2 regions of the Arthrobacter sp. 7Tela_A1 genome follow, and region 1 is predicted to be linked to the other one. Evidence: riboswitches for the same ligand, from Rfam matches in the RefSeq annotation. Region 1 holds a riboswitch; the other holds the start of a gene.
The links. Region 1 has a riboswitch for cyclic di-AMP ahead of TVB01_RS09430 (M23 family metallopeptidase). Riboswitches for the same ligand answer to the same signal wherever they lie in the genome.
Positions count from the first base shown of each region.

Region 1 (3,397 bases):
CCGGTGCAGCCTGCGCCGGCATACCTGCGGCCAGAACGAGGCCGGAAGCTGCAACGACGACGGCGGCCTGGCGGCCGACGGATCCTGCGTTGGCGGTTACGGCTTTGGAAAGCGCCGTAAGCGGGCTGGTTTGAGCTGCGGGCGCACGGTGGCGTCCGGACGTGTTTGATGACACAGTTATTTGCCTCTCCCAACGCCTGCGAGGTGAGCTGTCGGATTCGGATGGGAGTCACCCGGCTGCGGACTGCTAGGTCCAGCAACTTAACCCCTAGGGCTTCTTACGAAACCCAAAATTGGTTCCCCCGCCTCTGCCATGCGATTTTTGCGAACGGATCTCAGACAGTGGCAGAGCTCGGCGAACTGTTCGAGAGTGCCCGGTCTTTGGCGAACCAGGCACGGTGACGAGAATATAACAACATCAGGGAAATGTCACGCTCAGGTCACGAAAGTGTATTGAGCGGGTCACAACCAGCCAAGAGGGTCGACAGCAGTGCCGTTAACCATTACTTCGAAATGCAGATGGCAGCCGGTTGATGCACCCGTGCTGCCGCTGGCGCCCACCAAGTGGCCGCGCTGGACTTCATCCCCCACAGACACGCTGATGGCGGAAAGGTGGTTGTACGTCGTCTCGACGCCATTGCCGTGGTCGAGAACCACACGGTTCCCTCCGCCGAAGGCATGCCACCCGGCAAAAGTAACGGTGCCGCTGGCTGCTGCCGTGACCTCGGTCCCGCAGGCCGCCGCAAAGTCCTGGCCGGTATGAAGCTCTCCCGCCGCTCCCGTGATCGGGCTGACCCGGTAACCGAAAGAAGAGGTCTGCACCAGTTCGGATTCCAGCGGCGTTGCCAGCGTGCCCTTGGCAGCGGCGGGGGTGACGTCCACCCCGGCCACTGTGAGCCCCTGGAGCTTGGCGTCAGGGTCAAACTTGCTGGTGAGCGCCGCCCGGTCAAAGCTGAGTGTGGCGTTCGGATCTGCAGACACGGCCGGTGCCGCGGACGGCGTGGGCTGCTCCGCCGGAATGTCGGCAGCTGCCGTCGTGGGCAGGGCGACTGTCAGGACCAGACCCGATGCCGCAGCACCAATAGCCAGCTTCTGCGCCGACGCTCCAAGGGGGCGCTGGACAGGCTCTGCGCGGCGGCGGCCTGTTGACCGGTCAGTGGAGCGTGGGCGCAGCGGTGCAGCCGGTGTTTCGGCTCTGCGCCTGCCCGAAGCTGCATGCTTCGACAAGTGTTTCCCTCTCTGCAAAGCCTGCGAAGTTAGCTGTCGGATTCGAGTAGAGAAAACTCGGCCTCTGACGCACGGGATCCGCGAGGATCCCCTGCTGCTCGGAGGCTTCACCCCAAGGCAGCCCTGCTGCCGGTGATTGGGTCCTCCGCCCCTGCCTTCGAACGGTTGCACCTGCGGTCCAGTGGCAGGGTTCGGCTGTCGGACCGGTAAGCGGTGGTGTTGCTGTAGTCAGATGCAACTATAGGGTAAAAAGTCGAAAAGATACCATTCCGTTATCAGGGAACCTGAATATCACGGACGGGCTGGGCGACGAAGACGTGGGACGCCACTTCTGCAGGCAGTTCCAGTGCGCCTTCGATCCCGGGAACCCGCACGGAGATATAGCCGCCGACCACCTCCGCCGTAATGGTCGCTCCCGGGCGCAGGCCCGCTTCATCGAGCTGGTTCAGCAGTTCGGGATCGACCTGGATCGGTTCGGCCAGCCGCTCCAGCAGCATTTCTTCTCCCTGCTGGACAGAGCCCACCGCAGAGACCAGGTCCAGACAGCTGGGGGTCCGTGCTGACGGAAGCCCGCCAATAGCCTCCAGGCCCGGAATGGGGTTCCCGTAGGGCGACTCTGTGGGGTGTCCCAGCAGGTCGTAGAGACGCCGCTCCACCCGTTCGCTCATCACATGCTCCCAGCGGCAGGCCTCGTCGTGGACGTAGGCCCAGTCCAGTCCGATCACGTCGGCCAGCAGCCGCTCAGCCAGCCGGTGCTTGCGCATGACCTCGGTTGCCCGCCGGCGTCCGAATTCGGTCAGCTCCAGCTGACGGGTCCCCGAAACCACAACCAGGCCATCGCGTTCCATCCGGCCGATGGTCTGGGAGACGGTAGGACCGGAGTGGCGCAGTCGCTCGGCAATCCGCGCCCGGAGAGCGACGATGTTCTCCTCTTCGAGTTCCAGAATGGTTCGAAGATACATCTCAGTTGTGTCTATGAGGTCCGTCATGACCAGCCGCTCCTAGCATTCGTGCGGAAGAGAAGGGATGGAAAACCGGCGTGGCGCAGACCGCGCCGCAGGTTCGGTTCCACGTTAGCCCATGGCACCGAAACGGACCCAAACACCATGCCGCGGGCCACCTTAGGGCACCCGGTCACAAATAGGAACGTCACGGCCGCCGGGTGTTGAATGGAAATGTACGTGAAGTACCCTGCCAACCCGCTTGGAGCAAATACAACAATGGGCGAAACCACCGCACTTACCATCCCTGCAGACCTTCTTCCCAAGGACGGACGTTTCGGTGCCGGTCCTTCCAAAGTCCGCCCCGAACAGATGGATGCTCTCTCCCGCGCCGGAGCAAAGCTCCTGGGCACCTCCCACCGGCAGGCTCCGGTCCGGAACCTGGTCGGTAGCGTCCGGGAGGGACTCTCCTCGCTGTTCTCCGCCCCCGAAGGATACGAAGTAGTCCTCGGCGTCGGCGGATCCACGGCGTTCTGGGATGTTGCATCATTCGGCCTCGTTGAGAACAAGGCACAGCATCTTTCCTTCGGTGAATTCGGATCCAAGTTCGCTTCAGCTACGAACAAGGCGCCGTTCCTGGCTGCCTCCAGCATCATTAAGGCGGAGCCCGGCACCCGCCCCGAGGCACAGGCTGAAGCGGGCGTCGACGTGTACGCCTGGCCGCAGAATGAGACGTCCACGGGCGTTGCGGCTCCGGTCCGCCGTGTCGAAGGCGCAGACAAGGATTCCCTGGTCCTGATCGATGCGACGTCCGCTGCCGGCGGACTCGACGTCGATCTCTCGGAGGCGGATGTCTATTACTTCGCACCGCAAAAGAACTTCGCGTCCGACGGCGGGCTCTGGCTTGGCATGTTCTCTCCTGCCGCCATCGAGCGCGCAGCGCGGATCAATGCATCGGACCGCTGGATCCCGGACTTCCTGAACCTGCAGACAGCCATCGACAACTCACGCCTGAACCAGACGTACAACACGCCGTCGCTCTCCACCCTGGTGACGCTGAACGCCCAGCTGGAGTGGCTGAACTCGAACGGCGGGCTCAAGTTCGCCACGGCCCGCACGGCGGACTCCGCAGGCCGCATTTACGCCTGGGCCGAAGCATCCTCCGTCGCCACGCCGTTTGTGGGGCGGGCCGAGGACCGGTCCAACGTGATCGCAACCATCGACTTCGA
Region 1 covers NZ_JAXIOO010000018.1:32,368-35,764, forward strand. Annotated here, with positions in the region: gene TVB01_RS09425 (NlpC/P60 family protein) at 1-175, opposite strand, end outside; cyclic di-AMP (ydaO/yuaA leader) riboswitch at 181-337, opposite strand; gene TVB01_RS09430 (M23 family metallopeptidase) at 463-1,227, opposite strand; cyclic di-AMP (ydaO/yuaA leader) riboswitch at 1,231-1,434, opposite strand; gene TVB01_RS09435 (metal-dependent transcriptional regulator) at 1,503-2,216, opposite strand; gene serC (phosphoserine transaminase) at 2,448-3,397, shown strand, end outside.

Region 2 (3,397 bases), on a different contig from region 1:
TACCAGCAGCGCTTTGCCTCCGCGGTCGAGCCGGGCGGGGAAACCCGCTTTATCCTCTGGACCCTGATTGGCGGTGCAGTGCTGGGCGGTTCGTTCGCATGCCCCGCCAGTGTGGCCGCGTTCCTCAGCGCTGGGGCCGGGAGATCCGCACGGTTCTGCGCAATCGCTGCCGGCCTCGCACTGGCCGTGTGCTGGCTGCTGTATGCCGGAGTATCCTCCGGCACTGCACCCATGGCCCTGCTGCTGCCTGCAGCTGTACTAACCACCGCCGCCGGGGCAGTCTTCATCTGGCTCACTGCACGCCGGAACCGGGCCTGATCCCGGAAGCCTAGCCGCGGTGGTACGGGCCGCCGACCATCCGGGCCAGGGCGTCAGCAGGGGAAGCCACCTCGGCGCCGTGTGAGAAGAGAATCCGATCCGGGCCCAGGTCCGCAATCCGTTCCAGCGACTCTTCAGCCAGTGCGGCGTCGGCCGTAAAGGCCTCCGGCCCCCGGTTCACTTCGCCACCCTCCGTGGCAGCGGCATCACCTATGAACAAGGTCCCGGTTGGCTCGTGAAAGAGACTCACGTGGCCCTTTGTATGGCCAGGAGTGGCCAGGACCCCAAAGTCCTGAATGACGGCCCCCTCGCCTATCGGCGTCACCCGCCGCGGGGCGCGTATATCCGCTGAGTCCTCCCCGCCCGCGTAGATCGCAGCGTGCGGCGCCCGCTCAGCAACTGCGAAGAGCGATCCCACGTGATCCATGTGCAGGTGGGTCAGCACGATGTCCCTTACGTCCCCGAACGTTCCTCCCAACGCCTCGACGGCCGCCGCGATGCCGTCCTCCGTTCCGGGCAATCCTGTGTCAATGATCACGATCCCCGCTGGTTGCGCCACGGCATAACACCGCACATCCATCACCAGTTCCGCAGCACCGGCAACCCCGGCGGGGATGACTACTTCCCGCACTACGCCTTCGACGGGCAGGTGCATCCCGCCCTCACCGGATGGTTCGCTCATCGCATGCCTCCTTCGTTGCAGTTCCGGGCCTTCAAGCGTATTCCCGCCAAGCCGGCGCGGACCCGCGAAACCCAAAATGACCCATGGTGAGCGGACATCCTCCGGGGCCGCTTGGCCGTCGGCGCCCGGGCTGGGAGCCCAGACCCAAGTGGCTGCAGTGAAAGGAAAGGTAAGCCGACTGTTCTTTTACATGCGTGACCTACAAAACACAATGGCAACACGCCGCCGTTATCGAATTGCAATACAACTGGAATGCCTGTTAGTGTCCTTGGCATGCCGCAGAACCTAATGCGGCGCCTTGGCTTGTTACCTAACTCTGCCGCTAGCCAAGGACCCTTTTGCACCACGACGGCAGGGGCGGGGGAACCAATTTTTTGGGTCCTTTCGAATCCTTGGGGTTAAGCCGAACGGTTGAGAACCGTTCGCCGGGTGACTCCCATCCGAACCCGACAGCTCACCTCGCAGGTATAGGGAGAGGTAATTCCTTGTTCATCAAAACCAATCGCGGACGCCACTGTGCCGAGACCAGCGTCTGGACCACCATCGCAAAGGTCGCTCCGGGCAAAGCCCGTACCATCGGCGGAACCGCCGCTGCCGTCGTAGCAGGCTCCGGCCTCATGTTCGGCATGGCAGCCCCTGCCCAGGCCGGCGTCGTCGTGAACGACTCCACCCCTGCAGCACCCGCAGCCGCACCGGTTCAGACCGCACCCCTGGCAGAGGCCGTTGCAGCGCCGGTGGCCGAAGCCCCCGCAGCCGCCGCAGCCACCACGCACACCGTCGTCCCCGGGGACACGCTGAGCCAGATCGCCGCCAACTACGGCGTTTCCCTCGACAGCGTGTTCGCCCTGAACGGCCTGTCCATGGCCTCCATCATCTACCCGGGCGACGTCATCACCGTCGTCGGTGAAGCCGCTGCCCCTGCTGTTGCCGTTGAACCCGCCGCGGTCTATGCCCCGGTCGAGACTTACACCGCACCGGTGGAAACCTACGCTGCACCGGCGCCCGTGTCCTACACGGACTACGCGGTGACCACTCAGGCCACCTCCGTAGCACCGGCTGCATCCATCGGCGGCAACGCCAGCATGCTGAGCTCCGCCTACGCCCAGCTCGGCGCCGCGCAGGACTGCACCGTCCTGGTGGAGCAGGCGCTGCGCTCCATCGGCCACCAGGTCGGTGACCTGGCACCCGCCCAGCTGGCCGCCTACGGCACCCCGGTTTCGACCCCCGAGCCCGGTGACATGATCTACTACGCCGACGGCGGCATGGGCCTGGCCCACATCGCCATTTACATCGGCGACGGCCAGGCCATCCACAGCGGCTGGAACGGCAACCAGACGGTTGTCCAGTCCGCCAACGTTGGCTCCGGACCGGTTTACTACCGCGCCTAAGGAGGCGTGCAGAACCTTCGCTGCCGCCCCGCGGAACGCCCCGACCCTGCCAAGGGAAGGGGCGTTCGGCGTTTGCGGAGCAGTCCGCGGCGAATAGCCGGAAAGCGCCTCCGGCCTCCCGTCCTACCCGCGACCACGCGGCCGAAGCATGAAATAATAGAGCGGTGAGACTCGCGGCGCAGGTCCCCCAGCCAGGTGTGCGGGGTACGTGCTCCGCGGTTCCGTCATAACTGTCGCTTGAGAAGGCAGGCAGGTGGCGGGACAACCGTCCCCTGAACGCTCCTGCCTGACAGGCAGCCGCCCCACGAGTCCGGCTTCAATGCAGCCAAAGGGAAACACATTGACGTTTAACGAAGGACAGACAGTAGTCCATCCCCATCACGGCCCCGCAACGATCCTCAGGGTCGCCACACGCAAGGTGCGCGGAGTCGAGACTGAGTACCTCGTCCTGGAAATCCACGCCAACAAGCTTCAGGTATGGGTGCCCAAGGACAAGGCGGGCGACGTCGGCCTGCGCCGTGTCCTGAACGGGACCCAGCTGCAGCAGCTGATGGAAATCCTCAAGGGCGCAGCCGATGCAGAAGAAGCTCAGTGGTCCAGGCGGTTCAAGGAAAACACTGAACTGCTGGCCAGCGGCAGCATTAATGACGTGGCGCGCGTGGTACGCAACCTCACGCTCCGGTCGCTGGACAAGGGGCTTTCGCACGCCGAGCGGGATATGCTCCGCCATGCCCGGCGGCCGCTGCTGACCGAGATTTCGCTTTCCCTGGCCATATCGGAAGAGGAAGCCTCCGCGGTGCTTGACGGCGTATGGGCCGGCAGCTCCCTGGCGGAGCCTGTCACGTAGGCCGTCCGTCCGTTTTCTGCATCCGGGCCTTCGTCCGTGCCGTTGCCACGGCGGACCAAGGGTCCTCGGGCCACGGATGCCGTGGATAACGTCCGCGCATTTCGGCACGAACCTGGCTGTACGGCCCGGCCCAGAAGGACGCCAAGTCGTCGGTAACGGCCA
Region 2 covers NZ_JAXIOO010000031.1:4,311-7,707, reverse strand. Annotated here, with positions in the region: gene TVB01_RS12640 (hypothetical protein) at 1-318, shown strand, start outside; gene TVB01_RS12635 (MBL fold metallo-hydrolase) at 329-1,000, opposite strand; cyclic di-AMP (ydaO/yuaA leader) riboswitch at 1,308-1,482, shown strand; gene TVB01_RS12630 (LysM peptidoglycan-binding domain-containing protein) at 1,486-2,388, shown strand; gene TVB01_RS12625 (CarD family transcriptional regulator) at 2,729-3,235, shown strand; gene hrpB (ATP-dependent helicase HrpB) at 3,228-3,397, opposite strand, start outside.
Region 2: another riboswitch for cyclic di-AMP. It lies ahead of TVB01_RS12630 (LysM peptidoglycan-binding domain-containing protein); the one in region 1 lies ahead of TVB01_RS09430 (M23 family metallopeptidase).